Regions from separate parts of the Pseudoalteromonas sp. P80D2 genome, predicted to be linked through region 2. Evidence: predicted binding sites of a transcription regulator. Region 2 holds the regulator's gene; each other region holds the start of a gene.
What was found. Region 2 encodes MetJ, which represses methionine synthesis genes. Its sites were predicted from a motif close to TAGACGTCTAGACGTCTA; they were not measured.
Positions count from the first base shown of each region.

Region 1: VRK28_RS12265 (homoserine O-succinyltransferase) is a predicted target of MetJ. The motif match lies at 7,439-7,456, and genes of this name have one in related genera.
Region 3: VRK28_RS05270 (methylenetetrahydrofolate reductase) is a predicted target of MetJ. The motif match lies at 7,651-7,668, and genes of this name have one in related genera.

Region 1 covers NZ_JAZDAR010000047.1:64,365-74,970, reverse strand. The annotation lists gene VRK28_RS12290 (substrate-binding periplasmic protein) at 144-911, shown strand; gene VRK28_RS12285 (CsbD family protein) at 1,108-1,305, shown strand; gene VRK28_RS12280 (GGDEF domain-containing protein) at 1,346-2,386, opposite strand; gene metH (methionine synthase) at 2,730-5,360, opposite strand; gene VRK28_RS12270 (homocysteine S-methyltransferase family protein) at 5,370-6,437, opposite strand; gene VRK28_RS12265 (homoserine O-succinyltransferase) at 6,427-7,374, opposite strand; gene ettA (energy-dependent translational throttle protein EttA) at 7,837-9,510, shown strand; gene VRK28_RS12255 (PilZ domain-containing protein) at 9,626-9,991, shown strand; gene VRK28_RS12250 (histone deacetylase family protein) at 10,045-10,606, shown strand, end outside.
Region 2 covers NZ_JAZDAR010000028.1:61,238-71,843, forward strand. The annotation lists gene VRK28_RS07385 (methyl-accepting chemotaxis protein) at 1-243, shown strand, start outside; gene VRK28_RS07390 (gamma-butyrobetaine hydroxylase-like domain-containing protein) at 543-917, opposite strand; gene hslU (HslU--HslV peptidase ATPase subunit) at 988-2,316, opposite strand; gene hslV (ATP-dependent protease subunit HslV) at 2,328-2,846, opposite strand; gene VRK28_RS07405 (SPOR domain-containing protein) at 2,927-3,454, opposite strand; gene priA (primosomal protein N') at 3,471-5,651, opposite strand; gene rpmE (50S ribosomal protein L31) at 5,885-6,100, shown strand; gene VRK28_RS07420 (malic enzyme-like NAD(P)-binding protein) at 6,636-7,877, shown strand; gene metJ (met regulon transcriptional regulator MetJ) at 7,978-8,298, opposite strand; gene metB (cystathionine gamma-synthase) at 8,523-9,782, shown strand; gene metL (bifunctional aspartate kinase/homoserine dehydrogenase II) at 9,788-10,606, shown strand, end outside.
Region 3 covers NZ_JAZDAR010000026.1:91,741-102,346, forward strand. The annotation lists gene xseA (exodeoxyribonuclease VII large subunit) at 1-757, shown strand, start outside; gene VRK28_RS05240 (hypothetical protein) at 760-1,347, opposite strand; gene cysE (serine O-acetyltransferase) at 1,434-2,258, opposite strand; gene VRK28_RS05250 (hypothetical protein) at 2,597-3,001, shown strand; gene VRK28_RS05255 (helix-turn-helix transcriptional regulator) at 3,005-3,322, shown strand; gene VRK28_RS05260 (sensor domain-containing diguanylate cyclase) at 3,604-4,545, shown strand; gene VRK28_RS05265 (M16 family metallopeptidase) at 4,581-7,466, opposite strand; gene VRK28_RS05270 (methylenetetrahydrofolate reductase) at 7,714-8,670, shown strand; gene VRK28_RS05275 (sensor domain-containing diguanylate cyclase) at 8,667-9,635, opposite strand; gene VRK28_RS05280 (DEAD/DEAH box helicase) at 9,684-10,606, opposite strand, start outside.

The DNA of each region.
Region 1 (10,606 bases), on a different contig from region 2:
CGCATTGTATCAAAAAACAAAAAATTGCGATGGCTATAGGCTTATTTTCTATCTCGGGCTTTAGAAGTGAAAACATTGCATTCTGCCAGTTTAGACTTATTCTTGATTAAACGACCAAACAAAAATCAGAATAAGGAATTAACTTGTTCAGGATTTACACCCGTATTTTAATCACCTTGCTACTTTTAGTTTTCCCGTTTCATAAAGCGTTTAGTCAGCAAAAAATTACGGTTGCACTTGGCAATACACTACCCCCTTGGGTCATGGTTGAAGACAACACAGGCATTATTCCTGACTTACTTCGTGCAACACTCGGTGTTCACGGTTATCAAATACACTTTGTCTACGTTCCCTATGCAAGGCGGATCCCTTTGTATACTGAGAACTTAGTTGATGTTGTGTCTGATATTAATGAAAAAGTTATCGAAACCCATCAAATGAGCGGTTACTTTTCAGATATTGCTTACAGCTACGAGAACTTTGCTTTTAGTCTGGCCAAGCAAAACCTGCAGCTTAGTTCAATTGCACAATTAAAACACTTTAGTGTTCTTTCATGGCAAGGTGCAAAAGAATTACTCTCACCAGAATATCAAGCAATGGCCAGAGAAAACCCACAATACGCAGAAACCTATGATCAGCTTGCACAAGTACAGCTTTTGTATCGAGAGCGCTACGAAGTGATCCAGATGGACGGTAAAATTTTTGATTATTATCGAGCGTTAATTAATATCAATGACGAAATTGATGTCTCTAAACCTGTGCAACGATTTGCGTTATTTGGCAAAAACCCCAGTGGCTTTTTATTTCGAGACGAAGCCTTAAGAGACCAGTTTAACGAGAACTTGCGTAAACTAAAATCAACTGAAGAATACACGCGGATAATCAATCGCTATACCTCTAAGAGCCACTAAGTATCTAAAAACTAGCGCAACAGAAAATATTACAGGCTGATTCTAAAAACTACGTAGTAATTGCAAACTTTTAAATTCCACTCATTATATGTAAAATCATAAAACAACTATAAATCAATTAGTTAATAAATTTCACCAAATTGGTACAGCGATTGCTCTTACTAAGATGAATGTTTAACAAAGTAAGGAGATTATGATGAACAGCGATCGTTTAGAAGGCAACTGGAAAGAGCTGAAAGGTAAAGCACAACGTAAATGGGGTGACCTTACCGATGATGATTTAGATGTGATTGAGGGTAGCCGTAAAGAGCTTGTTGGTAAAATCCAGCAAAAATACGGTAAATCGAAAGAAGAAGCTGAGCGTGAAGTCAGCGACTTTGAAAAAAGCCATTAATTTGAGCAATAGATAAAGCCGCTAATTGCGGCTTTATTTATCAAGCAGGCTCATGCTTTGCTAAATCGACTTCAGCAACCGTTTGATTTTTACCTTGCGATTTAGCGCGGTAAAGCCGTTTATCGGCAATGTTCAAACAGTGATCCACGCTCTCATCAGCGACACGCACGTACAAGCCAATACTTAAGGTAACATGAAAACGATGCTGGCCGCTCGTAAATGGCTTTTCAGCAAGCTTCTTATGGATTCTTTCAGCGACTTTTCTGGCTCTAAGCTCATACCCTGTTGGGATCACTATTAAAAACTCTTCGCCGCCCCAACGGGAAATAACATCTTCTTCTGTGCACACTTCTTTAAAGACATCAGCAAAGAATATCAGCACCTCATCACCCACTTGATGACCGTAGGTGTCGTTGATTTGCTTAAAGTTATCAACATCCATCAGCAAGAATACAGCCCCTTCGCCAAAGCGCTTATCTTGCAAGCATTCAGTTGTGTAGCGACGGTTAGCGAGTTCTGTCATTGCGTCAGTGCGAGCAAGCTTTTGATTAAGCTTAAGTTGCTCCATTAACTGCAAACTGTATTTGTTACGGTAATATTCGTAGAAGCCAGCCAAAATACATAAAATCGAGAAACACAGCATGACACGTGTAGGAAAGTAATGACTCGGATAACTGTAATAACCAAATTGATCGGTAAAATAGAAAAGCACCGAGATAATAATGGCAAGCAAGATAAGATCGAACGCTCCGCGCTTTAAACCACGAATAAAAAAGGTCACAGGAGATACGATAAACAACCACAATGGCCCCGTGCCATTACTACCTCCTGAGACGATTAAAAAACACATCATCGAATAGAGAGCGTACAGCATAAGTACTGCTATGGTTTCGTCACGATTTTTAATAACGAAAGGTGAGGCAAACACAAAGCCGCCAATAATCAATAAATAGCTAAGGGCATGGTAACCATCTTGATAGCTGGTGATCGCCATTAAAAACGAGGTGATCGAACCAATAAATGCAAAAACACGTAAAAATCGTGCTTTATCTTTGTCACTTGCATTCACTGTATCAATCACAATTTCACCTTAGATTTCTTGATCAATCTCAACAATACCAATCCGCAATAATACTTAATCATTTTGAGGGATTAAACCTGTCGCTACCTGCGTTAAAAATTTCTCATTTAGAACAACTAAATAACGAAATTTTTGCCTTGTTATCAACGAGGTTTTATTGCCTCAAAATAGACCACTTTATTAAGCGAATTGGTATAACTTTAACACAAATATATAAATTAGAAGGAATTTGCCAGTATTAAAACAATTAAAAAGAAAAAAGTATGATAAAAAATGAGCATAAAAAAACGAGCCATTTGGGGGCTCGTTTTTAATTTAAACAAAAGCTAATAACTAAAGGTTATTATTCTGGTTCATAGCCCAAATTAGGCGACAACCAACGCTCGGCTTCTGCAAGAGTCATGTTGGTACGCTTAGCGTAATCTTCAACCTGATCTTTTTGAATTTGCGCCACTGCGTAGTACTTAGCTTCAGGGTGAGAGAAATACCAACCAGAAACCGCCGCACCCGGCCACATTGCGTATGAACTTGTTAGCTTCATGCCAATACGCTGCTCGGTATCAAGTAACTGCCAGATTTTCTTCTTCTCTGTATGTTCAGGACAAGCAGGATAACCTGGCGCTGGGCGAATACCTTGGTAGTTTTCACGAATAAGTTCATCGTTCGATAGATTTTCATCTACCGCATAGCCCCAATACTCTTTACGCACTTGCTCATGCAAGTACTCAGCAAACGCCTCAGCTAAACGGTCTGCAACGGCTTTAACCATAATCTTATTATAATCATCTTGCTTAGCATCAAAGGCATCGGCAAGGTCATCTTCTTCAAGACCACCAGTAACCGCAAAAGCACCAAAGTAATCAGGAGTGCCTTTTGGCGCAATATAATCAGCTAAACAGTAGTTAGCAAAGTCGGTTTTTTCCGTTTGCTGACGTAAATGACACGATGTAGTTAAAAGCGTTGTACGCGACTCATCGGTGTAAATCTCAATGTCATCCCCTACTCGGTTTGCAGGGAATAAACCAATGACACCTAAAGGTTGCAGCGCACCTGATTGCTCAAGCTCATCAAGCATTGCGTTGGCATCAGCGAATAAGCTTTTAGCCTGTTCACCTACAATTTCATCTTCAAGAATACGTGGGTACTTACCAGCGATTGACCACGTCATGAAATAAGGAGTCCAGTCGATGTACTGTCTTAACGTCGCAATCGAAACATCTTTAAACTCAGTCACACCCAGCTTTTTCGGCACAGGTGGTGTGTAGTTGTCCCAATCAAGTTTTACAGCGTTGTCGCGAGCACGTTGTAAAGTAACTGGTTTTGAGCGCGGCTTTTTACGTGCTTGTTGTTCACGTACTTTTTCATACTCAGCCTTGGTTTTCTCTAAAAATGCCGGCTTTAACTCTTTCGACAGTAAATTAGAAACCACCCCAACAGCGCGGCTGGCATTATTGACGTAAACCACACCTTTATCATACTGAGGTTCAATTTTAACCGCGGTATGCGCTTTAGAGGTTGTTGCACCACCAATTAGTAGCGGCAATTCAAAGCCACGACGGGTCATTTCTTTCGCAACATGCACCATTTCATCAAGCGAAGGGGTAATAAGCCCTGATAAACCAATAATGTCGGCTTTTTCGTCAATGGCGGTTTGCAAGATTTTCTCTGCCGGCACCATCACACCAAGGTCGATAACCTCGTAGTTATTACACTGCAGTACAACGCCTACAATATTCTTACCAATGTCGTGTACGTCGCCCTTAACGGTTGCCATAACCACTTTACCATTGGTTGCGCCCTCTTCTTTTTCGGCTTCAATGAAAGGGTCAAGATAAGCAACGGCGCGTTTCATTACACGAGCAGATTTAACAACCTGAGGTAAGAACATTTTACCTGCACCGAATAAGTCGCCTACTACGTTCATTCCGTCCATCAGCGGACCTTCAATCACTTCGATAGGCTTAGCTTTGCTCTTGCGGCACTCTTCAGTATCTTCGTCAATATACTCGGTAATGCCTTTTACTAACGCATGTTCTAGGCGCTTTTCAACAGGCCAAGTACGCCACTCTAAATCTTCTACTTTCTCTGCTTGCGCCATACCTGAGTATTTTGGTGCAAGTTCAACAAGTCGCTCACCAGCACCTGGGTCGCTATTGAGGATCACATCTTCTACAGCTTTGCGCAGCTCTTCGGGGATATCGTCGTAAACCGCTAATTGGCCAGCATTTACAATGCCCATATCCATACCCGCTTTAATCGCGTGGTATAAAAACACAGAGTGAATAGCTTCACGCACTGGGTTATTACCTCGGAACGAGAACGACACATTCGATACACCGCCCGACACTTTACAATGCGGTAAGCCTTGCTTGATTCGGCGCGTACCTTCGATAAACTCAACAGCGTAGTTATCGTGCTCTTCAATGCCCGTTGCGACGGCAAAAATGTTCGGGTCAAAAATAATGTCTTCTGGCGGAAAGCCAATATCATCAACGAGTATTTTGTAACTACGCTGACAAATCTCGAACTTACGATCAGCAGTTTCTGCTTGCCCGGTTTCATCAAACGCCATTACAACCGCAGCAGCACCAAAGCGTTTAATTAACTTAGCTTGGCGGATGAAAGGCTCTTCACCTTCTTTAAGTGAAATTGAGTTAACAATGGCCTTACCTTGAATACACTTTAAGCCTGCTTCAATCACGTCCCATTTAGATGAGTCGACCATGATAGGTACTTTTGAGATATCAGGCTCTGAGGCAATTAAGTTTAAAAACTTTACCATCGCCGCTTTCGAGTCCAACATGGCTTCATCCATGTTGATATCAATCACTTGCGCGCCATTTTCTACTTGTTCACGGGCAACATCGAGAGCAGTCTCGTAATCTTCTTCCATGATCAAGCGCTTAAACTTAGCCGAGCCTGTTACATTGGTACGCTCACCGACGTTAGTAAATACAGCAATTTGGTCAGTCATGTCGGTTTCCTAGTTTAAGTTACACGCTTCAAGGCCCGATAAGCGCATACGCACTTCAAGCTCAGGTAATTGGCGAGGTTTAACACCTTCAAGGCCTTTCGCAAACGCCTTAATATGAGCCGGTGTCGTGCCACAACAACCACCTACAATGTTGATAAAGCCAGACTTGCCCCAATCAATAATTTCTTTTGCCATTTCAGGAGCTTCTAAATCATATTCGCCAAACTCGTTTGGCAAACCTGCATTTGGGTGCACCGAGGTAAAGGTTTCACAAACGCGCGATAACTCTTCAACATACTGGCGCAGTAAGTCAGGGCCAAGGGCGCAGTTAAGGCCGATTGATAGCGGTTTGATATGACGGATTGAGTTATAAAATGCTTCTGTGGTTTGCCCTGATAAAGTACGGCCTGAGGCATCGGTAATGGTGCCTGATATCATCACAGGTAAACTACGACCAGCTTGCTCGAATGCTTCTTCTACAGCGAACGAAGCCGCTTTTGCATTAAGGGTATCAAAGATGGTTTCTATCAAAATAAGGTCAGCACCACCTTCCATTAATGCCAGTGTAGACTCAACATAGGCAGCCACTAGCTTATCAAAGTTGATATTACGATAACCTGGGTCGTTTACATCTGGTGAAATAGAACAGGTTTTTGACGTTGGCCCAAGCACACCGGCTACATAACGCGGTTTGCTAGGATCCTTTACTTCAAGTTCATCACACACGCTGCGTGCAAGCTTCGCTGACTCGAGGTTGATTTCGCGGCTAAGGCTCGCCATGTCGTAATCTTCCATCGAAATAGTCGTGGCATTAAAGGTATTCGTTTCGATGATATCGGCACCCGCTTCTAAATAAGCACGGTGAATATCAGCAATGATTTTTGGCTGAGTCAGGCTTAATAAATCGTTATTGCCTTTAATAAGTACATGCCAGTCTTTAAAGCGCTCACCGCGATAATCCTGTTCTTCTAATTTATATTCTTGGATCATGGTGCCCATCGCGCCATCGAGGATTAAAATTCGCTGTTTTAGCGCCTCGGTTAATTGTTCGCGTTTATTCACTGCATTACTCGGCATAGTTGTTAGTCCTTACATCTTGGCTAACTAAGTTAATATCATACGGTGTAGTTTGGTACACATAATAGTTTAACCAATTCGAAAACAATAAAAAGGCATGGCTTTGCCACGTTTTCGACGGTTCGTTGTCTGGGTTATCGTCAGGGAAGTAGTTTTCTGGCTTAGGCGCATCTGCTGATTTTTCTTGGTCGCGTAAATACTCCCCTTTTAAGGTATGAGCATCGTACTCTGGATGGCCAGTAATATACACTTGGCTGCCTGATTTATTTTTAATTAAGTAGGCACCAACTCGCTCTGATCCGGCAAGCACCACCAGCTCTTCACAGGCAGTGATCTTATCGATATCAATATGACCATAACGAGAATGTGGCACTAAAAAGGTATCATCAAAGCCACGCGTTAGCGCTGCATGGTCAAAATAGCTTTTATGGGTAAATACGCCACTGAGTTTGTTTGGTTTCAAATCACGTTTAAGACCATAGTGATGATAAAGCCCCGCATGGGCCGCCCAACACGAAAACAGCGTAGACGTCACATGCTGCTCTGCCCAATCTAAAATAACTTTTAGTTCGTCCCAGTAAGCAACTTCGTCATACTCTAAATGAGCAAGCGGCGCGCCTGTTATGATCATGGCATCGTAGTTATTATCTTTCACTTCTGAAAAATAACGATAAAACGTATCCATGTGCTGCTCAGAGTTACTACTGGTGCGATGGGTATCTAAGCGCAACAGCTCAACATTAACTTGCAACGGTGAGTTTGCTAACAAGCGAATAAACTGCACTTCGGTTTCAACTTTGTTTGGCATTAAGTTTAAGATGGCCAAACGCATTGGGCGGATTTCTTGCGTTTTAGCACGACTTTTTGGCATTACAAACACGTTTTCTTGACGTAACTTTGCAATGGCAGGCAATTCATCTTTTACTGTAATGGGCATAGCTGGCTCCGAGCATACTTATCTGACTGCTAATTATGAACGGATAGTTAGAAATTTCAACCTCTAGATGTTTAGATGTCCAAATGAATTTTAATTGTTTGAAAGCAAAGCCCATAAAAGCCTGTTTCGTTGACGTATACGCGACAGAGCATCTATACCCAAGCCTCCTCAAGATGCAGAATTCAGCGTTTCACAGGAGCTTAATATCAAGGCGTTACTTTGCAAGAATGGCAGTCCCTTTTAAAAAGTAACAACGATGAGAGTAAGTGCCTGTGAAGCGCCCAAAGGGTTGGTTTAAAAGCGATTTATACTGCGTTATTGATTTTAACAATAGAACCACTATTGTTTGCAATCAATGCCTTGCCTAAATCGCTTTTAATTCCAACTGAAACTCGCACCTTGAGGTGGTTTGGGTATACAATATACGCTGTTAATTTTTCTTATAAATTGAAGGCTCCTTTCATGGTGTTACCAGATAAGTTTATATTCTCGATGAGTCGAGTTTCTAAGGTTGTGCCACCTAAGCGCACTATCTTAAAAGATATTTCTTTACACTTTTTCCCAGGCGCAAAAATTGGTGTGCTAGGTCTTAACGGTGCAGGTAAATCAACGTTACTTCGCATTATGGCTGGTGTTGACCAAGACTTTGAAGGTGAAGCTCGCCCTCAACCAGGCACTAAAATCGGTTACTTACCGCAAGAGCCTGTGCTAGACGAAAGCAAAACAGTTCGCGAAACGGTAGAAGAAGCAGTTAGCGAAGTTAAAAATGCACTAAACCGCCTTGATGAAGTATACAACGAGTATGCAATGGACGGTGCTGACTTCGATGCGCTTGCTAAAGAGCAAGGCGAATTAGAAGCTATCATCCAAGCGCACGACGGTCACAATATCGACAACGTGTTAGAGCGTGCAGCTGATGCATTACGCCTTCCACCTTGGGATGCAAAAATTGAACACCTTTCGGGTGGTGAGCGTCGCCGTGTTGCGATCTGTCGTTTACTACTTGAAAAACCAGATATGCTTATTCTTGACGAACCTACCAACCACTTAGACGCTGAGTCAGTTGCTTGGTTAGAGCGCTTCTTACACGACTATGAAGGTACCGTGGTTGCTGTAACCCACGACCGTTACTTCTTAGATAACGTAGCAGGTTGGATTTTAGAGCTTGACCGTGGTGAAGGTATTCCTTGGGAAGGTAACTACTCATCGTGGCTTGAGCAAAAAGATTTACGTTTACAACAAGAACAGAAATCTGAAAAAGCACGTCAAAAATCAATCGCGCAAGAACTTGAATGGGTTCGTTCAAACCCGAAAGGCCGTCAAGCTAAGTCTAAAGCACGTATGGCACAGTTCTCTGAGCTTCAGCAAAACGATTACCAAAAGCGTAACGAAACGAATGAACTATTCATTCCACCGGGTCCACGCTTAGGTGACCAAGTTATCGAAGTGAAAGGCCTGAAGAAGAGCTTTGGCGATCGCGTATTAATCGATGACTTAAACTTTGCAATGCCGAAAGGCGCTATCGTAGGTATTATCGGTGCCAATGGTGCGGGTAAATCGACGCTATTCAAAATGCTAAGTGGTGAAGAAACGCCAGATAGCGGTGAGATCATTGTTGGTGACACTGTTGAGCTTGCAACGGTTGATCAGTTCCGTGGCGACATGGACGAAAGCAACACTGTTTTCCAAGAAATCTCTAACGGCCAAGACGTATTAAAAATTGGTAACTTTGAATTCCCAAGCCGTGCCTATGTTGGCCGCTTTAACTTCAAAGGTAACGACCAACAAAAATTCGTTAAAGACCTATCAGGTGGTGAGCGCAACCGTTTACACCTAGCTAAGCTATTAAAAGCAGGTGGCAACGTATTACTACTGGATGAGCCAACCAATGACCTAGACGTTGAAACACTACGTGCACTTGAGAACGCTATTTTAGAGTTCCCTGGCTGTGTAATGTGTATCTCGCATGACCGTTGGTTCCTTGACCGTATTGCTACACATATTCTTGATTACCGTGATGAAGGCCAAATTAACTTCTTCGATGGTAACTACACAGAATACGAAGAGTGGTTGAAGAAAACCTTAGGCGCAGAAGCGGCACAACCAAAGCGTATTAAATACAAAAAAATTGGCTAATTAGCTGATACTCAAAAAGCCCCTGTTTAGGGGCTTTTTTGTTGCATTAAGCTTTACTATCACTCACTCCATTATGATCTATACTCATTAAGTAACTAAAGTGGGAGATACAGCTATGAATGAACGCAGAGAGTTTTCGCGGGTATTATTTTCTTGCCCTGCGATCCTTCGTATCGAAGATAACGACTATCACTGTCAGTTACTTGATTTATCTTTACAAGGTGCGCTCATTACTAAAAGTGATTCATTTTTAGTGCCTATTCATAGTAAAGCTGACTTAATCTTCACCCTGCCAGAGTCAACTATCGAGATTAAAATGCAAGTGGAGCTGTGCCATGTTGAGCATCAGCATGCAGGCCTTCGCTGCGAACATATTGATATTGATAGTATTACTCACTTAAAACGATTGATTGAGCTCAATCTGGGTGACGAAGCATTATTACATCGCGAGTTAGCTCATTTAATTCACACACCAGAGTAAACATTTGTCGGTAGATTCGTTATGCTGTAGCAAATTCAGCTATTCAATGAGCTATGCAGTTAAATCCCCACTTACCCTTGGTGTATCATCCTAATTATTCGTTTAGTTTCGATCCTAACCATCGCTTTGTAATGAGTAAGTTTGCTTATTTATATGAGCATGTGCAAAACCTTGGATTAATAAATGACAACCTAACTCAACCAGTGCTTGGCAGCCCTGAACCTCTTGAATTAGTGCACTGCGAAAACTATATCCACGACCTTTGGCACAACCGCTTAGATGAAAAAGCGATGCGCCGTATTGGCTTACCTTGGTCAAAAGAGCTGATGGCACGTACCTTTACTGCGCCTCTAGGCACCTTACAAACAGCACGTTTAGCACTTAAACATGGCATCGCTTGTCACTTAGCCGGTGGCACTCATCATGCCCATACTGATTTTGGCTCAGGCTATTGCATGGTAAACGATCTCGCTTTTACCAGCGAAACCCTGATAAAAAGTGGTGAAGTGACCAATATACTTATTTTTGACCTAGATGTTCATCAAGGTGATGGTACTGCAGCAATGCTGGCGCATCAGCCCTATGCTTATACCTGCTCTATTCACTGTGAAAAGA
Region 2 (10,606 bases):
GCCGGTGAGTTATTACGCTCAATCACCGAAGATGTACAAACCATAATGGATATGAGTACTCACATTGCCACCGCAATTGATGAGCAAAGCCAAGTGGCTTCTGAGGTGAATAAAAACGTGGTACGTATTCGTGATATCGCCCAAGAAGCATCGGGACACGCGGCGACTAATGCGCAAACCAGCGAAGAGGTGTCTGAGCAAGCACGTGTGCTTTATCAGGCAATCGATAAGTTTAAAGTTTAATGAATTAGTCTGTTGAAAAATAAAAGCGCGGTGACGGTGTAGTCATCGCGCTTTTTTGTTGTTTGGGGGTGTATACCGCGACAAGATTTTAATACCAATCCGCTTAATTAAGTAGTCTATTTTGAGGCAATAAAACCTCGTTGATAACAAGGCAAAAATTTCGTTATTTAGTTGTGCTCGGCAATTGCTCCTGCATTGCTCTACCTTCTGCATCCATGCAGTCGTAAATGAGAAATTTTTAACGCAGTTAGCGACAGGTTTAATCCCTCAAAATGATTAAGTATTATTGTGGGTTGGTATTAAGGCACAAACTTAATAGGCACGCTGTCTTTGCTTGCTTCGTGTTCAGAGACTCTCGTTTGGTATTGCTGCCAAAGCTCATCATGGTTAGCTTGCAGCTCACTTAAATAGTGCCAGCTGAATAAACCGCTATTGTGATTATCGCTAAACACCAGTCGAATTGCATAATGACCAACCGGCTCAATCTTGCTGATTCCTACTTGTTGCTTACCAAGTACGAGTTTCATTGGTTCATTGCCATGACCTTGCACTTCAGCAGACGGTGAGTGAACACGCAAAAATTCAGCACTAAATTGAGCAATAGTCTGATCATCAAAATGAACATCTAATACTTTGCTAACGCTGTGATAATGCACTTTAGTGACTTCTTTCATGTGAGCCTTACCTTATAAAAACTAAAAAGCCTCCAACAGGAGGCTTTAGATTATAACGCTAATTTGTTGATTAAAGAATGAAGCGACTTAAGTCTTCATCTTCAACAAGTGCACCTAAATGCTGCTCAACGTAATTGGCATCAATTGTCAGTGTTGAACCTGCTTTTTCTGAGGCATCAAATGAAATTTCTTCCATTAGTTTTTCCATCACTGTGTGCAAGCGACGGGCACCGATGTTTTCGGTTTTCTCATTTACTTGCCAAGCCGCTTTCGCGATACGTTCAATGGCATCATCAGTAAACTCAACGTCAACTTGCTCTGTTTTTAACAGCTCACGTTGTTGCTCAGTTAATGAAGCATGAGGCTCAGTTAAGATACGTTTAAAGTCATCAGCACTTAGTGCTTCAAGCTCAACGCGAATTGGTAAACGACCTTGTAGCTCTGGGATCATGTCTGATGGTTTAGACATTTGGAATGCGCCAGATGCGATAAATAACATGTGGTCAGTTTTAACCATGCCATGTTTAGTGCTTACTGTTGAACCTTCGATTAGAGGAAGTAAGTCGCGCTGTACACCTTCACGGCTAACATCTGGGCCTGATGCTTCACCACGTTTACAGATTTTATCGATCTCATCGATAAACACGATACCGTTTTGCTCTACTGCGAAGATAGCTTGCTCTTTTAACTCTTCAGGGTTAACAAGTTTTGCTGCTTCTTCTTCAACCAATAGCTTAAACGCTTCTTTGATTTTTAGCTTACGCTTGCTGCGCTTATCGCCACCCATGTTTTGGAACATGCTCTGAAGCTGGTTGGTCATTTCTTCCATACCAGGAGGAGCCATGATCTCAACATTTGGCTGAGCTTGTGCAACATCGATATCAATTTCTTTATCGTCTAACTGACCTTCTCGTAATTTTTTACGGAAAGATTGACGAGTAGAAGAGTTCTCTTCTGTTTTTGACTCACCAAAGGTATCGCGTGCTGGTGGTAAAAGAGCATCTAAAATACGCTCTTCTGCCGCTTCTTCAGCGCGATGTTTGAATTTTTTGGTTTGCTGTTCACGCGTCATTTTAATTGAGATATCAACTAAATCGCGGATGATCGTTTCTACTTCTTTACCAACATAGCCCACTTCGGTGAACTTTGTTGCTTCAACTTTAATGAAAGGCGCATTAGCAAGTTTAGCTAAGCGGCGTGCAATTTCAGTTTTACCCACACCAGTTGGACCAATCATTAAAATGTTTTTAGGCGTTACTTCTGCGCGTAAATCATCGCTCAGTTGCATACGGCGCCAGCGGTTACGTAGCGCGATTGAAACTGCTTTTTTAGCTTTAGCTTGGCCAATAATATGTTGATCAAGCTCGTGAACGATTTCTCTTGGCGTCATCTCAGACATGGCAGTTCCTATTACAATTCTTCAATAGTTTGGAAATTATTCGTGAATACGCAGATATTGCCTGCAATCGTTAGGCTTTTCTCTACAATTTCACGTGCACTTAGGTCGGTGTTTTCTAGTAGCGCTGTGGCTGCTGATTGTGCGAAGTTACCACCACTGCCAATCGCAATTAGGTCGTTTTCTGGCTGCACAACATCACCGTTACCTGTGATAATTAATGAAGCAGTTTCGTCTGCAACTGCTAATAGTGCTTCGAGCTTTCTAAGTGCACGATCACTACGCCAATCTTTGGCCATTTCTACGGCAGCTTTGGTTAAGTTGCCTTGGTGCATTTCTAGTTTGCTTTCAAATCGTTCGAAAAGGGTGAAGGCATCAGCAGTACCGCCAGCGAAACCAGCGATTACTTTGCCATTATAAAGACGTCGAACTTTGCGGGCGTTGCCCTTCATTACGGTGTTACCAAGTGAAACTTGGCCGTCGCCACCAATAACGACCTTGTCGTCGCGGCGTACACTTACAATAGTGGTCATGATTATTCCTCATCATCGAGCGGCAAGGCCGCTCGTAAAAAGCGATTGATGAGGTGTTTATATGGGTGAATGAACTAAAATCAAGTCCAAAGCCAAATTCCGCAGCCCATTATTTTGATGCGTTTAAGTTTATTCTTGTCACTTTCGGCTAAACGTTTGGTTTCGTACGGGCCTAAGCGCACTTTATACCAAACACCATTGCTGCCTTGTGTTTTCTTAACTTCGGCCACTAAGCCGGCAAAAGCGATTTTAGCTTTTAATGTTTGTGCTTGCTCTAATGTTCTAAAAGAGCCGCATTGCATTACATATGGACCTTTTTGTTCAATCTCTTTTACTTCAACCTGAACTTCGTGCTCTTTAATCTCTTTGATAAATTCAGGTGTCTTAGGTGGTGGAATAACTACTTCTTCTTTTTTAGTCGGGTTTGCTTGCTGTTCTACTAACTCAGGATCAGCATTATGTTTGATATACCATAGGCCGTAACCAAACCCGCCTACTAAGATAAGCGCAATTAAAACAAGAATAATAGGGAAGGGCTTTTTCGCCGGGGCTTGTTTTTTATTATTTCGATTTGCTGGTTTTTTATTTATGTAATCGTGTTGTGCCATGACTCTTAATTGGCCTTTAAATCATATCTATAGGATCAACATCTAAGCTCCAACGCACCTTTTGCGCTAATTTACTGGTACTTATATAGTCGACCATTTGCGCTAAATATTGGTGTAAGTGGGAGCGTTCCTGCGCCTGAATATGTAACTGAAAGCGATATTTACCTGCTACACGTTCCAGTGGTGCAGGTATCGGACCGAGCAATTGTATACCAGATACGTTCTGGACAGGAACCAAATCAGTTAAAAAATCCATCACTTGATTTATGTTATGTCCTTCGGCACGAACCATAGCCATATTTGTGATTGGCGGAAGCTGCGCGTCTTCTCGCTCTGTGAGTGCGTAACGGGCAAAATCTTGGTAACCATTATTAACTAAGTCTTGCAGTAGCGGGTGCTCAGGAAAGTGAGTTTGTAATAATACTTGCCCAGGTTCACCACTGCGACCAGCACGGCCTGCCACTTGCGTAACCAGTTGCGCTAAATGCTCTGTGGCGCGAAAATCACACGAATATAATCCACTGTCGACATCTAGGATTAAAACAAGGCTAACATCGGCAAAATGGTGGCCTTTTGCCAACATTTGCGTGCCAACTAAGATACGCGCACCGCCTTGGTTAATATCATCAAGGGCTTTTTCTAAGCTGCCTTTACGACGTGTTGAATCTCGGTCGATACGACTAATCGGAATGTCAGGGAAGGTTTGTGTTAAAAACTCTTCGATTTGTTCAGTGCCTTTGCCATTTGGAAAAATCTGCGTGCTGCCGCAATCAGGGCATTGGTGGGGCACCTGATGTTGTTCACCACAATGGTGACAAATCATCTGGCCAATGGCTTTATGAAAGGTTGCACTGGTGCTACAACGTGAGCACTCACTTAGCCATCCACACTCATGGCATATGAGAGTAGGCGAAAAACCACGACGGTTTAAAAATACCATCACTTGCTTGCCACGTTCTAAATGCTGACGCATATAGGCAAGGCTAGCATGGGCAATCCCCGCCTGCTCAGGCTGACCTTTCATGTCCATTAATTGAAACTGGTTATCGGTGCTGGTTTGAGCTCGCTCAGTAAGGCTCAACAGCTGGTATTTGTTATTAATTGCTTTATGTAAGGTCTCAAGTGCCGGTGTGGCACTACCTAGAACGAGCGGAATATTATGTTGGTATGCTCTATAAGCGGCTAGGTCTCTAGCATGATAGCGTAGTGTATCTTGTTGCTTAAAAGAGCTGTCGTGCTCTTCATCAACGATGATCATGCCAAGAGATAAAAAGGGTAAGAAAATACTCGAACGTGTGCCGATCACTATAGCGCAGCTGCCTTTTTCACAAAAACGCCAGGTCTGTAAGCGTTCGTTATCTGTTAGGGCTGAGTGCCATAGCATAATCGGAGTATCAGGAAAGCGACGACGAAAACGGTTGACTGTTTGGGGTGTTAAGCCAATTTCAGGCACTAATACTAAGGCTTGCTGACCTTTTTTTAGCACTTCTTCTAGGCATTGCAAATACACTTCGGTTTTACCACTTCCGGTAACCCCTTCAAGCAAAAAGCTGGTAAAGCTACGAGCTTGGTTAATGCTGGAGCAGGCAACAGCTTGCTCCTTATTAAGCACTGGCTTGCTACCAACAGTCGGCGCGCGTTGCTGCCATTGGTTATCATGTTCAATAAACTGAGTGATCAGTTCTTTATCAAGCAGACTGTCGATGGTTTTTTTGGTAAATCCGAGTGCTTTTAATTCTGTAACCGATGATTTGCCCGATTCGGCTAGCTGTTTTAATAAATTTAACTGGGTTTTTCCTTTTAGCGACGGCAGCTTTGCACCTTTATCGGTCAGCTCAACCATGTTGATGCTGGTTTTATCTGGGCATTCGCCTTGCCTTAATGCAGCCGGAAGTGCCGTATGAATGGTCTCGCCCAATGGGTAACAGTAGTAGCGTGCTGTGAATTTTAGTAATGCTAAGTGTTGCTCAGATAAAACAGGCGTGTCGTCTATAACATCAATAATCGGCTTTATTTTGTCAGCGGGAACATCGGTTGATGTTTTAAGAGCCAAGACCACGGCAACCTTTTTTTGGCTACCAAATGGCACGCGAACGCGCATACCTGGCTTTAACTCAGGACTATGCAGCAGCTGTTCAACTTTATAATCGAAGGTACGCTGTAAAGGGACTTTTATGGCAACTTCTACAAAGTGCATAACAACTCAACTGAAACAATGATAGAAAGATAATGTACTAAAATTGCAGTTAAAAACCTACCAACAAATACTGAACAAGGCTCCACTTGGTTATTTTTTTAGCGAAAGATGTATTTAAAGCTTGTCGTAAGGCTTCTTGAGCTATAAAATACGCGGCCTATTAATTGTATTAACTGCGTATGGTGCCAGACTTCGGGTTTGGAGAGCGATACGGCCTTAACTAGAGGTTCCCTATGAAAGAAGGTATTCACCCTAAGTACGAAGCTATCACTGCAACTTGTTCATGTGGTAACAAATTCGAAACTAGCTCAACTCTTTGTAAAGACATCCACTTAGACGTATGTTCTGAGTGTCACCCGTTTTACACTGGTAAGCAAAAGATTTTAGACACTGGCGGCCGTGTTGATCGTTTCAACAAGCGCTTCGGTGCACTTAGCAGCAAGAAGTAATCTCTGCTGTTTAGTTAAAAAAAGCACCTTAGGGTGCTTTTTTTGTGCCTAAAATTCACAAAATTCTTTATTAACATTGCTACTCACTCATCATCTTCACTTATGTATCTTGCATAACTATTTCTGGCTGTTATGCACATTATGTCGCTAATTTTGCAGACAAAGTGCCACCCCTTGGCTATATTCTTTTTTGTATAAACTTTCATAAAAGTTATTAAAAATAATAAATTTAAATAACTTTGTGAGTAAATGCTGTGAACTTCGTTGAAATGGCTGTTTTGGGCTAACTTCGGCTAATTGCAGTGTACGTGCGTATAAAATACAAAAACACGTGCTTAAAAGGTCATAAATAGGTGAATTTTTATGTCTGATTAATCGCAACTATGCACAGAAATTGTTGGGAAATCCTTTAAAATTAAGCGATATAGCATATAACAGGATAGACCTGATAATACTTGGAATTTTTATACATTACAGGTATCGTACTGATGCAAGCTCTCTCACTTTTTAACTTTTTGCAGGATACTATCGCGTTATGTCAGATTTTCGTGAACAAGCATTACATTACCACGCTCACCCCGTTCCAGGTAAAATTAGTGTTGAACTAACCAAGCCAGCCGAAACGGTTAACGATCTCGCTTTAGCTTATAGCCCAGGTGTGGCTGAACCAGTCCGTGAAATTGCTGCTGATCCAGCAAATGCCTATAAATACACAGGCAAAGGCAACATGGTTGCAGTTATTTCAAACGGTACCGCAATTTTAGGTTTAGGTAACTTAGGTCCGCTTGCATCAAAACCTGTAATGGAAGGTAAAGCGTTACTATTCAAACGTTTTGCTGGTCTTGATTCAATTGATATTGAAGTTAAACACCGCACAACAGAAGATTTCATTAATACGGTTGCTAACATCGCTGATACGTTTGGTGGTATCAACCTTGAAGATATTAAAGCGCCTGAGTGTTTTGAAATCGAAAAAGCACTTATCGAGCGCTGTGATATTCCAGTTTTCCACGATGACCAACATGGTACAGCTATTGTAACTGCTGCTGGTATGCTTAACGCCCTTGAAGTGCAAGGTAAAGACATCGAAGATGCCATCATCGTATGTTTAGGTGCCGGTGCTGCTGCTGTGGCTTGTATGGAGCTTTTAATTAAGTGTGGCGCACTACGTGAACACATTTATATGCTTGACCGTAAAGGTGTGATCCATACACGTCGTGATGACTTAAACGAGTATAAGCAATTATTTGCTAACAATACCGATAAGCGTACATTACAAGATGTTATTGCTGATGCTGACGTATTCGTTGGTGTATCAGGTCCTAACCTGTTAACAGCAGATGATCTTAAGCTGATGGCTGATAAGCCAGTCGTGTTTGCATGCTCAAACCCAGATCCTGAGATTGCTCCAGAAGTTGCACACAGTGCGCGTAACGATTTAATTATGGCAACGGGTCGTTCAGATTTCCCTAACCAAGTAAATAACGTGCTTTGTTTCCCATTCATTTTCCGTGGTGCGTTAGATGTTCGTGCAACGGCAATTAATGATGAAATGAAAATTGCTGCAGTTCATGCTATTCGCGGCATCGCGAAAGAGCCTGTACCAAGTGAAGTATTAAAAGCAGCTGGCGTTGAGTCACTTGAGTTTGGTGCCGAGTACATCATTCCTAAGCCTATGGATCCGCGTTTATTACCACGTATTGCACGTGCTGTTGCTGAAGCAGCAGTAGAGTCGGGTGTGGCGCAAATCGACATGCCAGAAGATTACATGCGTTAAGCTTAATTAGCTATTAGGTATATCGCGCAATAAAAAACTCAGCCTAGGCTGAGTTTTTTTATATCTGCGATTATCGGCGGTGATCCGATGGCCGAAATACTTATTCTGAATCAAGCACTGGGATATCTAATCCCATTTCTTGCATAATTCTTTTAACTTCTTCAGGTACCTTTTCAGGGTTGTCTTTACGTAGGTCGTCATCATTTGGTAATGGTTGACCTGTAAAAGCATGTAAGAAAGCTTCACACAATAACTCACTATTCGTCGCATGACGCAAGTTATTGATCTGGCGGCGTGTACGCTCGTCAGTTAATACTTTTAATACGTTAAGTGGGATCGATACGGTAATCTTTTTTACTTGTTCTGATTTTTTACCGTGTTCTGCATATGGGTGAATGTATTCACCGTTCCATTTAGCCATAAGTTGTTTCGTTGCCTCGGTTGTCAGTGATTTACGCCTTATTCACAGCGCAAGATGCGGAAATTCTATCTCTTTAAAAAAGATAGTCAAATACTAGTTATTTAGCCATCTAGTGGTGTAAATGTATAAACTTCTATGTGTAAGCCATAAATGCTTTGACTTCTCATATTTGATCATCTAACCTTTTAGACGTCTAAACATCCAATTTAAGAATAGGTGATGAAATGAGCGAAAAAAATAAAGCGACGATTGCTGTTCGTCACGGCATCGAAGCCGATAAACATCATGGTGCGGTTGTACCACCAATTTACTTATCAACCACCTATTCATTTGCTGATTTTGATACTAAGCGCCAGTATGACTATGGTCGCAGTGGTAACCCAAATCGCGATATCTTAGCTGAAACCTTAGCTGAGCTTGAAGGTGGTGCTAGAGGTATTATCACTGCAACAGGTATGTCTGCTGTGCATTTAGCAACTCAGCTATTAAACAGTGACGACACGTTAGTGATCCCACATGACTGTTATGGCGGTAGTTACCGTTTATTCACCTCGCTTGAAAAACGTGGCCTGTTAAAACTAAAAGTTTTGGATTTAACTAAATCTGAAAATCTCCAAGAAATTTTAGCGATTAAACCTAAGTTGATTTGGATTGAAACGCCAAGTAACCCAATCTTGCGTTTAACAGATATTAAAGCAATCACTAGCATTGCTAAGCAGTGCGGTGCTTTGGTTGCGGCTGACAACACCTTCTTATCACCTGCATTACAAAACCCAATTGAGTTTGGTGTTGATATTGTTGTGCACTCAACCACTAAATACATCAATGGTCACTCTGATGTAGTGGGCGGTGCAGTGATTGCTGCAACGCAAGAGCTAGGCGATGAACTTGCTTGGTGGGCGAATAATATCGGTATTACTGGTGCACCATTTGACAGCTACTTAACGCTTCGTGGTTTACGTACTTTAAATGTACGTTTAAAGCAGCACCAAGAAAATGCCTTTGCCATTGCTGAGTATTTAGAGAGTTCACCTTATGTAAGCCAAGTTTACTACCCAGGCCTTGCTTCTCACCCACAACATGAGCTTGCTAAAGCACAGCAACGCGGTTTTGGTGGCATGGTGAGCTTTGATATTAAAGGCGACATTAACGATGCCGCAGCGTTTTTAACCAGCCTTAAAGACTTTAGCCTTGCTGAGTCGCTAGGTGGGGTAGAAAGCTTGATTTGTCACCCTGCAACAATGACCCACGCAGGCATGGAGCCTAAAGCGCGCCTTGAAGCTGGTGTGGGCGATACGCTGATCCGTATTTCTGTAGGCATTGAAGACGTAAAAGATCTCATTGCAGATTTAGACCGTGTTTTCAATTTAGTAAAACCAGGTCAAGGCCAGCAAGTTACAAAAGCTGAAGCTAAGCAAGCACAGCAAGATACACAACAAAACACGTCATTTAAGTTAACGCCAGCACATACGGCATTGTGGTAGAAGAAATGGTAAATATTGTTCATAAATTTGGTGGTTCAAGCTTAAGCTCGGCAGATCGTTACCATGCGGTAGCGAACATTGTTCTTGCGAATACTGAGCAGGGCGATTGCATCGTTGTGTCGGCATCGGGTAAAACAACCGATACTCTGGTAAAGCTTTGGCAAAGTTACCAGCAGCAAGATAGCCAGGCTGTTAGCGATATTCTATTGCTTATTGATAACAATCAACGGGCTTTAATTGAGCAGCTACTTACCGGTCAGAATAAACAACAGGCTTTGGCACAGTTAAAAGATGAACTTGCCGTATTAAATGAATTAATTAGTCAGCAGCAGTTACTTGAAGCACCTTTACTTGCTCATGGTGAAGTGTGGTCGGCGCGGTTATTGGCCGCTTACCTAAATCAGTTAGGTGTTGATGCGCAAGATGTTGATGCAAGGCAGCTATTTACTCTAAATGATGGTCAGCTTTTACATCAAAAAAACCAACAGCAATGCAGTGATGCGATTAGCAGAACACATATCAACGTAGTAACGGGTTTTATAGCTGCAGATTGCCAAGGTAATACGGTGACATTAGGCCGCAATGGTAGTGATTACAGTGCCACTTTGTTAGCGAGTTATACTTTTGCTAAGCAAGTGTCTATCTGGACAGACACACAAGGGGTATTTAGTACTGATCCTCGTAAAGTTAAAAATGCAGTTAAGTATGCCAAGGTGTGCCGCGAGCAAGCTAACTTATTAGCGCGTTTAGGTAACCCAGTATTGCATGCAAAAACCTTGTCGCCTTTAAAAGACACAGAAATTAAATTGGTGGTAAGAAGTAGT
Region 3 (10,606 bases), on a different contig from region 2:
CAATCAGCGCAACGAAGTAGATGTGCTTATATTAGGTCGTGGTGGTGGTTCACTCGAAGATTTGTGGTGTTTTAACCATGAGCAACTAGCTCGCGCTATTTTTGAAAGTCGCTTACCTATTGTTAGCGCCGTTGGTCACGAGGTCGATACCACAATCAGTGATTATGTTGCCGATATTCGCGCCGCAACACCTTCTGCAGCCGCCGAGCTAGTTAGTCCAAATACCGAAGAGCTACATAACAAAGTTACGCAGTTAGTTAGGCACTTAAATCATGCCTTTAAACACTCTTTAGCTGTAAAACGCAGTACTGCCACTCAATTTGAGCATCGCTTGCAGCTATGCCATCCCCGTAATCAACTCAATCAACAAGCGCAAAAACTCGATGAACTTAGTTTGGCCTTACACAGCGCAATGAGTGGCAAAATCCAGCGATATGAGCGAGTACTTGCTAACCTAACACCACGTTTGATGCAACGCTCACCCGAAAAGCAGTTAGCGAAAAGCGAGCATCAGCTCACGCAATTACATGCCCGTCTTACACAAGCGATGCAACAGCAACTTTCAAGTTCTCGAAACCAGCTTTCTTTACAAGCGAGTCGTTTAGATTCTGTGAGTCCACTTAGTGTGTTAGCTCGTGGTTACAGCATTACTAAAAACCAACAAGGTGGCGTAGTAAAATCGGTTAACGATGTAAGCGTAGGTGAGCTTATAACCACCGAGCTTGCTGATGGTCAACTGCAATCAAAAGTTGTATAAAATTACTCCGTGCTTGCAATGATTGTTAGACTATCGTCACTTGAGGTGGTGGAGGTAAATTTAAATTGCTTCCACCAGGTTTGCTCCATCATTTTATCGGTCATGTTGCGCCAATAATGGCTTGGCAAATCATCAACATCCTCTGGTTGCAATAGCTTAAACTGACACACAGAGCTTTTGCATGTTGAGACACTAAGCTGTGGTTGCACTGGTAAATCGGCCATGATTAAAAAATCACTCATAGCTGTTTCAACTTGGTAGGCCCAAGCCTCATCCCGAGATTGCTCTTCTAACAAGGTATAAAGTTCATCCAGGTGTGAGTCGATTTGCTGTGGAGGTATCGCACTTGAACGGTAACTAGCAATCACCGCTTGTTGATTTTCGACTTGTAACTTTAACTCTGCTATTTGTTGCTCAAGCTCACTTTTGCTAACAGCTGCTGAGCTATATGAATTAACTTCAGCGACTTGTTTATTAATAACAGGCGCTATGGCAGTGACTTGCTGCTCTGGTGCTTGAACTATTTGTTCTTCAACAAATTCTTGCTGATAAGTGTGTGGCTGTTGTGGAGTAGGTTGAAAAAGTGACATAGCGACAGCGCCACAAATAAATGACGCTGTAACAGCTAATCCGAAGGATAACTTAGACAATTCCATTGCTCTTTTAAAGTGTAAAACTACAACATAGCACTGGTGTGGGAGGCATTACTAGCGGTAGTCGTACCATCATCTAAAAAGTTTTGGTTCATGCTCTCTGCTGGACAGGGACAGCTCGGTTTGCCGACCACTTTAGCTGGCACGCCAACCACAGTTGTGTGTGCTGGAACCGCACTTAACACGACAGAGTTTGCACCAATACGTGCCCCCTCTCCCACTTCGATGTTACCTAGTACTTTTGCACCCGCACCAATCAATACACCGGCGCGAATTTTTGGATGGCGGTCACCTTGCTCATTACCTGTACCACCTAAGGTTACAGATTGTAGAATCGATACGTTATCTTCAATAACCGCTGTTTCACCAATTACAATCCCAGTTGCATGGTCAAACATAATACCATGACCAACTTTACAAGCAGGATGGATGTCAACGCCAAATACTTCTGAGGTTCTGCTTTGAATGAAGCGAGCAAGCTCTTTTCGGTTTTGTTGCCATAAACAATTTGCGAGTCGGTGTGCTTGTATTGCATGGAAGCCTTTAAGGTTCAAAATAACAGTTAAGTAACTATCGGCCGCAGGGTCGCGATCTTTAACTGCTTTTATGTCATGAGCCACATGCGTCAGCATTAGATCGCATTTAACAAAGGCTTGGTCGAATAATTCACGGATAGTAAATGCTGATACCACCGCATCTGCAAGTTTATTTGCAACAATAAAGCTCAGCGCCGAACCTAAGCATTCATGATTTAACACACACGAATAAACGTGACTTGCTAAAAGCGGTTCACGGGAAACGACTTCGTTTGCTTCATCTCGAAGCTTTTGCCAAATTTCATGACGCATAATTTTGCCTTTCTGGTTGTACCTAACTGCTAAGCCTTAAGTTTAACGGATTTGTAGCAAGATGTACTAACCCGCTGTTTATTTGTTCTGGTTATATCTAATAACCAGAGTAACAACACCTATTTTTACTCTTTTTACTGTGCTTTTTTGCCAACCGCATATGACAGTAGCAAATTCTGACTCTAGCCGAGCAAATTAATTAAAGTGCTTATTTTTCAATAACAAGACAGATATGACATCTTGTCTGTCATATGCCAAAATAGGCACTGACATATCGCTGACGGCGTAAAAAACAAAAATAATCATTAAATTTACATCATCAACTTAACAAGGAAACGATGATGAAAAACGACGTACTAAACTCACACAAGCTAGGTTATAAATTTTACTTTCAAGATGGTGACAACCAAATCGCTTGCTTTGGTCACATCATGAGCGGTAAAGAAAAAGTATATGTAAACGACGAATTGGTAAGTGAAAAACGCAGCTTCGGTTTTAAAAGCCATCATGACTTTAGCTACCAAGGTAATGCTTATGCAGTCAAATTCGAGATGAAAAATATACTGACAGGCAAGCTTGAATGTTCGTTTTATAAAGCTGACAAATTAGTTAAACAGAGCACACAAACCTCACTTACTGATAATCCAAAACAAGTAGCTTTGGTTACCTTAGGCTGTTTTATTGGTGGGGCAATATCGGGTTATGCAGTTGTTACTTTTATTGAACCATTTCTTGGGAAGTAAGTAATGCAACTGAACCCAAATACAATAAAAGCACTTAGACTTAAATTCGATTGGACGCAGCAGCAACTAGCCGATGCCTGTGATGTAAGCCTACGTACCATTCAACGAGTTGAAAAAGAAGGTGCGGCATCAAAAGAAACCACCATGGGCCTATGCGCAGTTTTTGAAGTGCGCCAAGGTGAGCTTATTAAGCTCGATGACGAAGTATCAGAACAAAGCACAACACATGCAGTGAGTAAGCAAAATCTCGCTGCAATCGTAGCGGCTTCTTCGTTTGTCAGTTTTGCCCTTGGTATGGCAACGGTATTTGTTATTTTTTAGGAGTGATAGATGACCAAAGAACAACGCGGCTACGCTACACTTATCGGCTTTGTAATAGCAACCATGCTATTTGCGCTAGCAGTTAAAATTGGCGCAATGCTTTAGCATTTCTAAGCATATAAATAAAATATAACTGTCAGAACTGAGCGTTGAGCTAGGTGCTGGCAGTTTTTTCATATCAGCACCTACAAATACCTTATTAATTGTTTTTTATGTAAACCACGGTGAAAACCCAGCATTTATTGCTAATCTTAAAAAAGTGATAGTGGCTAGGAACGAATGTGGTTGAATCAAAAGAGTTTCTAAAATCAATACTCGATACGATCTCAAAACATATTGTTGTAATTGATGAGAAAGGTGATATTCAATTTGTGAATCGCAGTTGGCAAACTTTTGGCGATGAAAATAATTGCCAGTGTAATACCCAGTGGGAAGAGCAAAACTACCTCGCAATATGTCAATCAGCTGCACAGCAAGGTGATGAGTTTGGTGCACAAGCTTTATCTGGTATTAGTCAGGTTATAAACCAACAACTAACCGAGTATTACCTAGAATATCCATGTCATAGCAATACCGACAAGCGTTGGTTTTTAATGCGAGCAGTGCCCTTCGAGCATGCATCAAAACGCTTTATCGTCATCAGCCATATAAATATTACCGAACGTAAAATCGCCGAGCAGCAAGTACAAGAACTCGCCCGTATCGATGGCCTCACACTAATAGCTAACCGACGTCATTTTGATGATTTTTATAAGCAAGAGTGGAGTCGCTGTGCACGTTTAAAACACCCCTTGTCGTTAGCCATGATTGACCTTGATAACTTTAAGTCTCTTAACGATAACTTTGGTCATCTGGTGGGTGATATTTGCTTAAAAGAAGTGGCAAAACTATTACCAGATTATACTCGCAGACCTGGTGACTTGTGCGCTAGATACGGCGGTGAAGAATTTGTACTGGTACTCGGTAATACGCAAAGCCATCAAGCACAAAAACTCGTGACGCGGTTTATGGCAGCGCTAAATACGCTTCAACTACCAGAGCTTGCCGGTCATCCCTTAACGGTTAGTATTGGTTTAGCAACTATCTACCCTAGTAGCATTGATGATGCCATGTTACTCATTGAAATGGCTGATAACGCGCTTTATCAAGCAAAAGAAGCTGGCCGAAATCAGCTTGTAATTGCTGATAACATCGAGCCATTAAACCTAGAACAATGCCCCTAATTAGGGGCATTGATTAGAGCTTTTTTATCCAGTTATTACTGAAATACTTTTTCGACATCAAGTACTGAAATGTTTTTCGCTGGTATTGCAAGTTTATAGTCAGCAATCACTTTGTCTTCAGCAACAAGTTCTGCTGGTTTTTCAGCATTATACACCATAGGTGATGTTTGCTCTGAAACTAAACGTTTTTGCATGTCTTTGCCGTCACCAGTAATAAACACATAGTGAATATTCTCTGTTTGCAGGTTATCGCGAATAACACGGTTAACATCATCAAGGGTTAGCTTTTCAAGCTTGCCGCGCACATAGTCAACAAAGCTCTCAGTGTTATAGAACTCACTATCAAGCGCATAACCTAATTGGCGATCTTGGCTTGCAACCATTTGTGGCACAAAGTTAATTAAGAAGTTACGAGTCGCTTCAAAATCTTCTTTGCTGATGCCATTTTTAATTAGCTTATCAAGTTCAAATAATGCCGTACGCGTTGCAAAGTGCGCATCGTTATTAGAACGAAGCGGACGTAACCACACTTGGAAAATTTGCTCTGAACGACCTAAGTTAGCATCAGGTTTAGTTTGGAACATACCGCGTGGGAAGTACTCAATGTATGCATAGTCACCATAGTTCATACCACGGGTTTGACGAATACGCTGATACAAGAAGCTGTTTGAGCTGCGGTGTTCGCCAAAGTAAGAACGCACTAACCAAAGCGCTGTCCAGTCATCGCTACTACGAATTGTATCGATTGGGAAACCAAATGACACAGCGGTAGATTGCGCTGATTTTTCAACAATCGTTGCATGATGACCTTTAAGTTCTGGCGCATCAGGGATCGTTAAGCGGCTTTCTTTACCTTGCGGAAGCGATGTTAAATCTTTTAGCATAGTCGATTTAACATCACTCGGAATCGCACCAATTAGACCCACTGTTAATTTAGATTGAGTAAACTGGTTAGCATAAAACGCTTTTACATCGTCAAGTGTCAGTGCTTCAAGATCTGATAAATCACCATAGTTATAGCTTTCATACGGATGGCCTTTATAAAGCTGATGATATAGCACTTCTTTACCTAACTCTTCGTCATTTGACGCTTTCAGACCTGCTTTAATGCTATCAATAAGCTCTTTTTTCAGGCGTTTAAAATCATCTTCTCTAAAGCCAGGGTTTAACAACTGGTCGCTAACAAGTGCATACCACTGCGCGGCATTGTCTTTATGTACACGGCCGCGTAGTGAAATCATCTCTTTATCGATTTGATAGCCAAAGCTTCCCGCTAGTGGATATAACGCTTTTTGAATATCTTTGTAGCTCATCGTTTCTGAGCCACCTTGCGCTAGCATCGCTGCAGTGAGTGCTGCTAAACCTTTTTTACCATGTGGATCAGCCGCTGCGCCGGTATTAAATAACCAGTTAACATCAACCAGTGGTGAGCTATTGGTTTTATCAAGTACTTTAAAGTGACGCTCTGTTGGGGCTTGCTCAATACTGGCAACCAAGGCATTTAAATCAACTTCTTGCTCAAAACCAGCCACTTTATCAAGCGCCGACATTGTCACCGTGGTACGGCTCGGATCAACAAAATATTTGTTTGCTACCGCTTTGATATCTTCTGGCGTGATGCTATCAGCAGTTGCGTACAGTTGGTTAATAACCTCAGGGTCGCGTTCAAAATGCATGTAGCTTGCAAGCGTTGACGCAATTGACTGCGATGAATCAAGACCATTAATAAAGCTGTATTTTAGGTTTGATTTTAAATCCGCTAACTTTTGTGCATCAACTAACTCAGTACGTGCTTGCGCATAAGTACGGTTAATCGCATCACGGGCTTTCGCAAGGTCCGCTTCGTTTTCGACTTTTACAAAAACATGTAGTAAACCCGGATCTTTAGTATCTGGGTTATAGGTAAACATTTGGCTGGCAATTTGTTTATCAACAACAAGCTCTTGATAAAGTGCCGAGTTGTTAGAGAAATACAGCTGTGAGATCAAATCAAGAGCGGCACGGTCTTTTTGAGTAGGATCCCATGCAGTGCCTTTGTATGACACAAGCAACCAGTGGCCTGGTAAACCATCATTTTTTTCATGTACATATTTTGCGGCTTGTTGCTTTGGTTCAACAGGGATATCTGCTTGGTAATCGCCTTTTTTCCAATTACCCCAATGCTTTTTCACCATTGCCATGGTTTCTTGTGGATCAACATCACCTACGATGACTAAAGATACATACTCAGGCTTATAAAATTTAGCGAAAAACTCTTTACCATAGGCCATTTGATCAGGCATGGCTTCAATGTCTTCGAAAAAGCCCATGGTGGTGTGCTTATAGGTATGCTTTTCGAATGCTTCGTTACGAACCGCAGAAAGTAACTTACGAATTGGGCTAGCATTATTCTTTAAATACTCACCTTTTACAGTCAGCGCTTCAGTACGGAACTGCTCTTCGCTGTAAGTCAGGTTTTGGAAAATATCAGCTTCAATTTCGAGCACTTTATCTAAGTGCTCTTTTGAGAAGTTTAAGTGATAGTTAGTGTAATCGTTAGTCGTATACGCGCGATTATCAACACCTGAGTTTTTTAAAATATCTGAATACACATCTTGTGGGAATTTTTCAGAGCCTTTAAACATCATATGCTCAAAGAAGTGTGCAAAACCGGTTTTACCTGCTTCAACCTCATTACGTGAACCAACCGATACTGGAATTTGCAGTGACACAACATCAGGGTAATCTGTTTTAACGACCATCACGCGAAGGCCATTCTCAAGCTCTTCTAATAGATAATCTTGGCTAAATACACGGTTATCATCTTGGCTTACTTGCTGCTCAATTTCGACTTCTTTAACCATAGTTGACTGTGAGTTACTTGCGCAGCCACTTAAAGCAAGTGTTACAGCAACACTGGTTGCTAATAATCTAAATTTCATAATGTTCCCTTGTTAGTTATTTTTCTCATAATCATTGCTGCTTGATTATGCATCAAAGCGCCTGAAAATATGAGGGTCAGAGCAATAATTTATGTAAACAGGTGTGTCAATTTTGCGAAACGCTCAGCTTTAAACTTGAGTAAAATTCATAGTCATTGAAAAACTTTCAAGAAAAAAATCTATCTAGACGTCTAAATGGCTGCTATATTATTTGTCATAGACATTAGCACGAGCTGGAATGAGGATTATGGCTTTATCATTACAAGAGAAAATTGAAGACACCAATCAAGGCGTCTACCTAATTGGTACCACACCACCAAAGTCAGGTACTGATAAAGCACAGCTTGAGACCATTGCTCAGAAGCTACTTGGTCGTTTACACGAAATTGAATACGATGGTGTAATCATCTACGACATTCAAGATGAAAGTAGCCGTATTGCAAAGCCGCGTCCTTTTCCGTTTAAAGAAACGGTAGATCCCCGTGAATACAGTCAGTTACTACGTAGCTTGTCGCAACTTGATGTGATCACTTATAAAAGTGTTGCCCAGCGTGGAGAAGCAGAGTTTACCGAGTGGTTAAACGAAACACGTAACGACTTTGAACTAAAAAACTTAGTGTTAGTGGGTAGTCCATCATCTCATGGCGATATCAAATTAAGCCTACCTGATGCATATAAAACGCTGGCAAAACAGAACAATGATGTATTTTTAGGTGGCGTTACTATTGCAGAGCGTCATGCCAGCAAACGCAATGAACATGAGCGTTTAGTTGAAAAAACAGCACAAGGTTGTAAGTTTTTCATCTCGCAAGCGGTTTACAATGCTCAAGCAACGATTGATTTGATCACTAGCTATGCGCGTAGCTGTAAAGCACAAGGCACAACACCAAAACGCATTATTCTAACGTTTACCCCTTGTGGTGGTGAAAAAACCTTAGAGTTTATGGAATGGTTAGGTATCTCAGTACCAGAAGCAACTAAGTACCGTATGTTAGATTCGGCAAATACATTGAGTGAATCAGTGCGTATTTGCCGTGAGAATCTCGACTTAATTTTACAAAGCTGCGCACATTTAGATGTACCGCTAGGTTTAAATATTGAGAGCTTAACCAATCGTAAAGAAGAAATTGATGCGTCAATTAACCTTTATCGTTTACTTAAAGCAACCATGGAATTAAACCTAGCTGAGAAGCAAATAGCTTAACGTGCAGCCTTAGAGGCTTGCTTTTTCTCATACATGTCTTCATCTGCTCGTTTTAATAGCTCAGCAAAGTTTTCTTTTGGCTGAGCTATTACCCCTGAACCAATACTTAAGCTCGTGACAGGAATGCCCCTCTTCTCTAAATTCACTTGGAAAGTGGTGTTTAGCTTATCAGCGATGCTGTCTACGCAATCACCGGGCTGAACTTGCAATAACGCAATAAACTCATCACCCCCTAAGCGGCCGATAATATCGGTTTCACGTAGGCATTCTTTCATCGTGTCAGCTAAACAAATCAGTGCGAGATCGCCCACTTCATGGCCATACGTATCATTGAGTGGTTTAAAGCTATTTATATCGATAAATAAACAACTAATATCAAAACCAAGACGTTTCGATATATTTAATTTATGTTGGCAAAGCAGATCTATTGCACGGCGGTTATAAATATTAGTGAGTGAATCGAGCATGGCAATTTCACGCATCTGCGTAAAGTTGTCTAACAGTGCAAGGTCATCTTCAACCATATCGCGAAGCTGCTCGATTAGTTCTAAAAAGCTCTGTTGATAATGGGTTTGTTTAAAATCCATAACACAAAAGGTGCCAAACGGATCACCACTTGGCCAGCTAATTGGCACCCCAAGATAAGACTCAAAACCATCTTTTACCAGTGGGCTGTCATCCCATTGACTATCTTGACTGGCGTGATCAACATAAAGCGGTGCCATGTCACGCAGTACTTTTTTGCAGAAGATATTATCGTCGGCGCTTAATTCAGCCCCGGCATCATAGGGATTTTCTTGTTGCTCACTGGAGACGATAATACGATAGACATCATCTGTTTTATGAACGATGAAGCCTGCGGGAGCAGAAAACAACTCGGTCATGAGATCAATTGTTTTCTGCCACTTTTCTAAGGAGAACTGTTTATCAGCGCGGCGGAACGTCCATTTATTCTCTTCTAACATACTAAACTCTCAACTTTAGCCGGAGGATAGTATAAATATATGCCAGATTTAGGAACGTCTCCTACTTTTTTGCCCTAAAATACGTTTTTTATCACGAGAGCGGCGTGCCTTATTCGTATTTTTACGAACTTGCTTTGGCTCTTTGGTTAAATCAGGCTCATACCCTGGTAACCACTGCGGCGTGAGCCTTGTGTCGAGTAAGATATCTATTTCGTCCAATAGCCACTGCTCATCGATGCTAACCAGCGACATCGCCATCCCTTTCTCGCCAGCACGCCCTGTTCGACCAATACGGTGTACGTAGTCCTCAGCCACATAAGGCAACTCATAGTTAATCACATACTTGAGTGAGGCAATATCAAGACCTCGGGCAGCAACATCTGTCGCAACCAGTACTCTTGTCGCACCTGATTTAAAATTTTGCAGTGCTTTATCACGCGCACCTTGGCTTTTATCGCCATGAATAGATTCGGTTTTTAAGCCGTCTTTACACATTTCTTTAGCAAGCACATCGGCGGTTTGTTTAGTACGAGTGAATATCAGTACTTGCTGCCAATTTTTCATGCCAATCATGTGTGATACCAGCTCGCGTTTACGGTCTTCATCAACCGCATATACTAGCTGCTCAACTTCAACCGCTGCTGAGTTGCGTTTATTCACTTCAACTAATTTAGGATCATTTAATAACTGCTTACTGAGTTTAAAGATGCTGTCGTCAAATGTGGCTGAAAAAAGTAAAGTTTGGCGCTCTTTTGGCACATGGCGCAAGATGCGTTTAATTTCGTCAATAAAGCCCATATCAAGCATGCGATCAGCTTCATCGAATACCAAGGCGTTAATGCTGGAAAGTTTAATACTGCCTTTGATCACATGATCAAGTAAACGCCCTGGTGTTGCCACTACAATCTGCGCCCCTTTTATGGCTTTAATTTGTGGGCCAATACTAGCACCGCCATAAGCCAGTGCTGCTT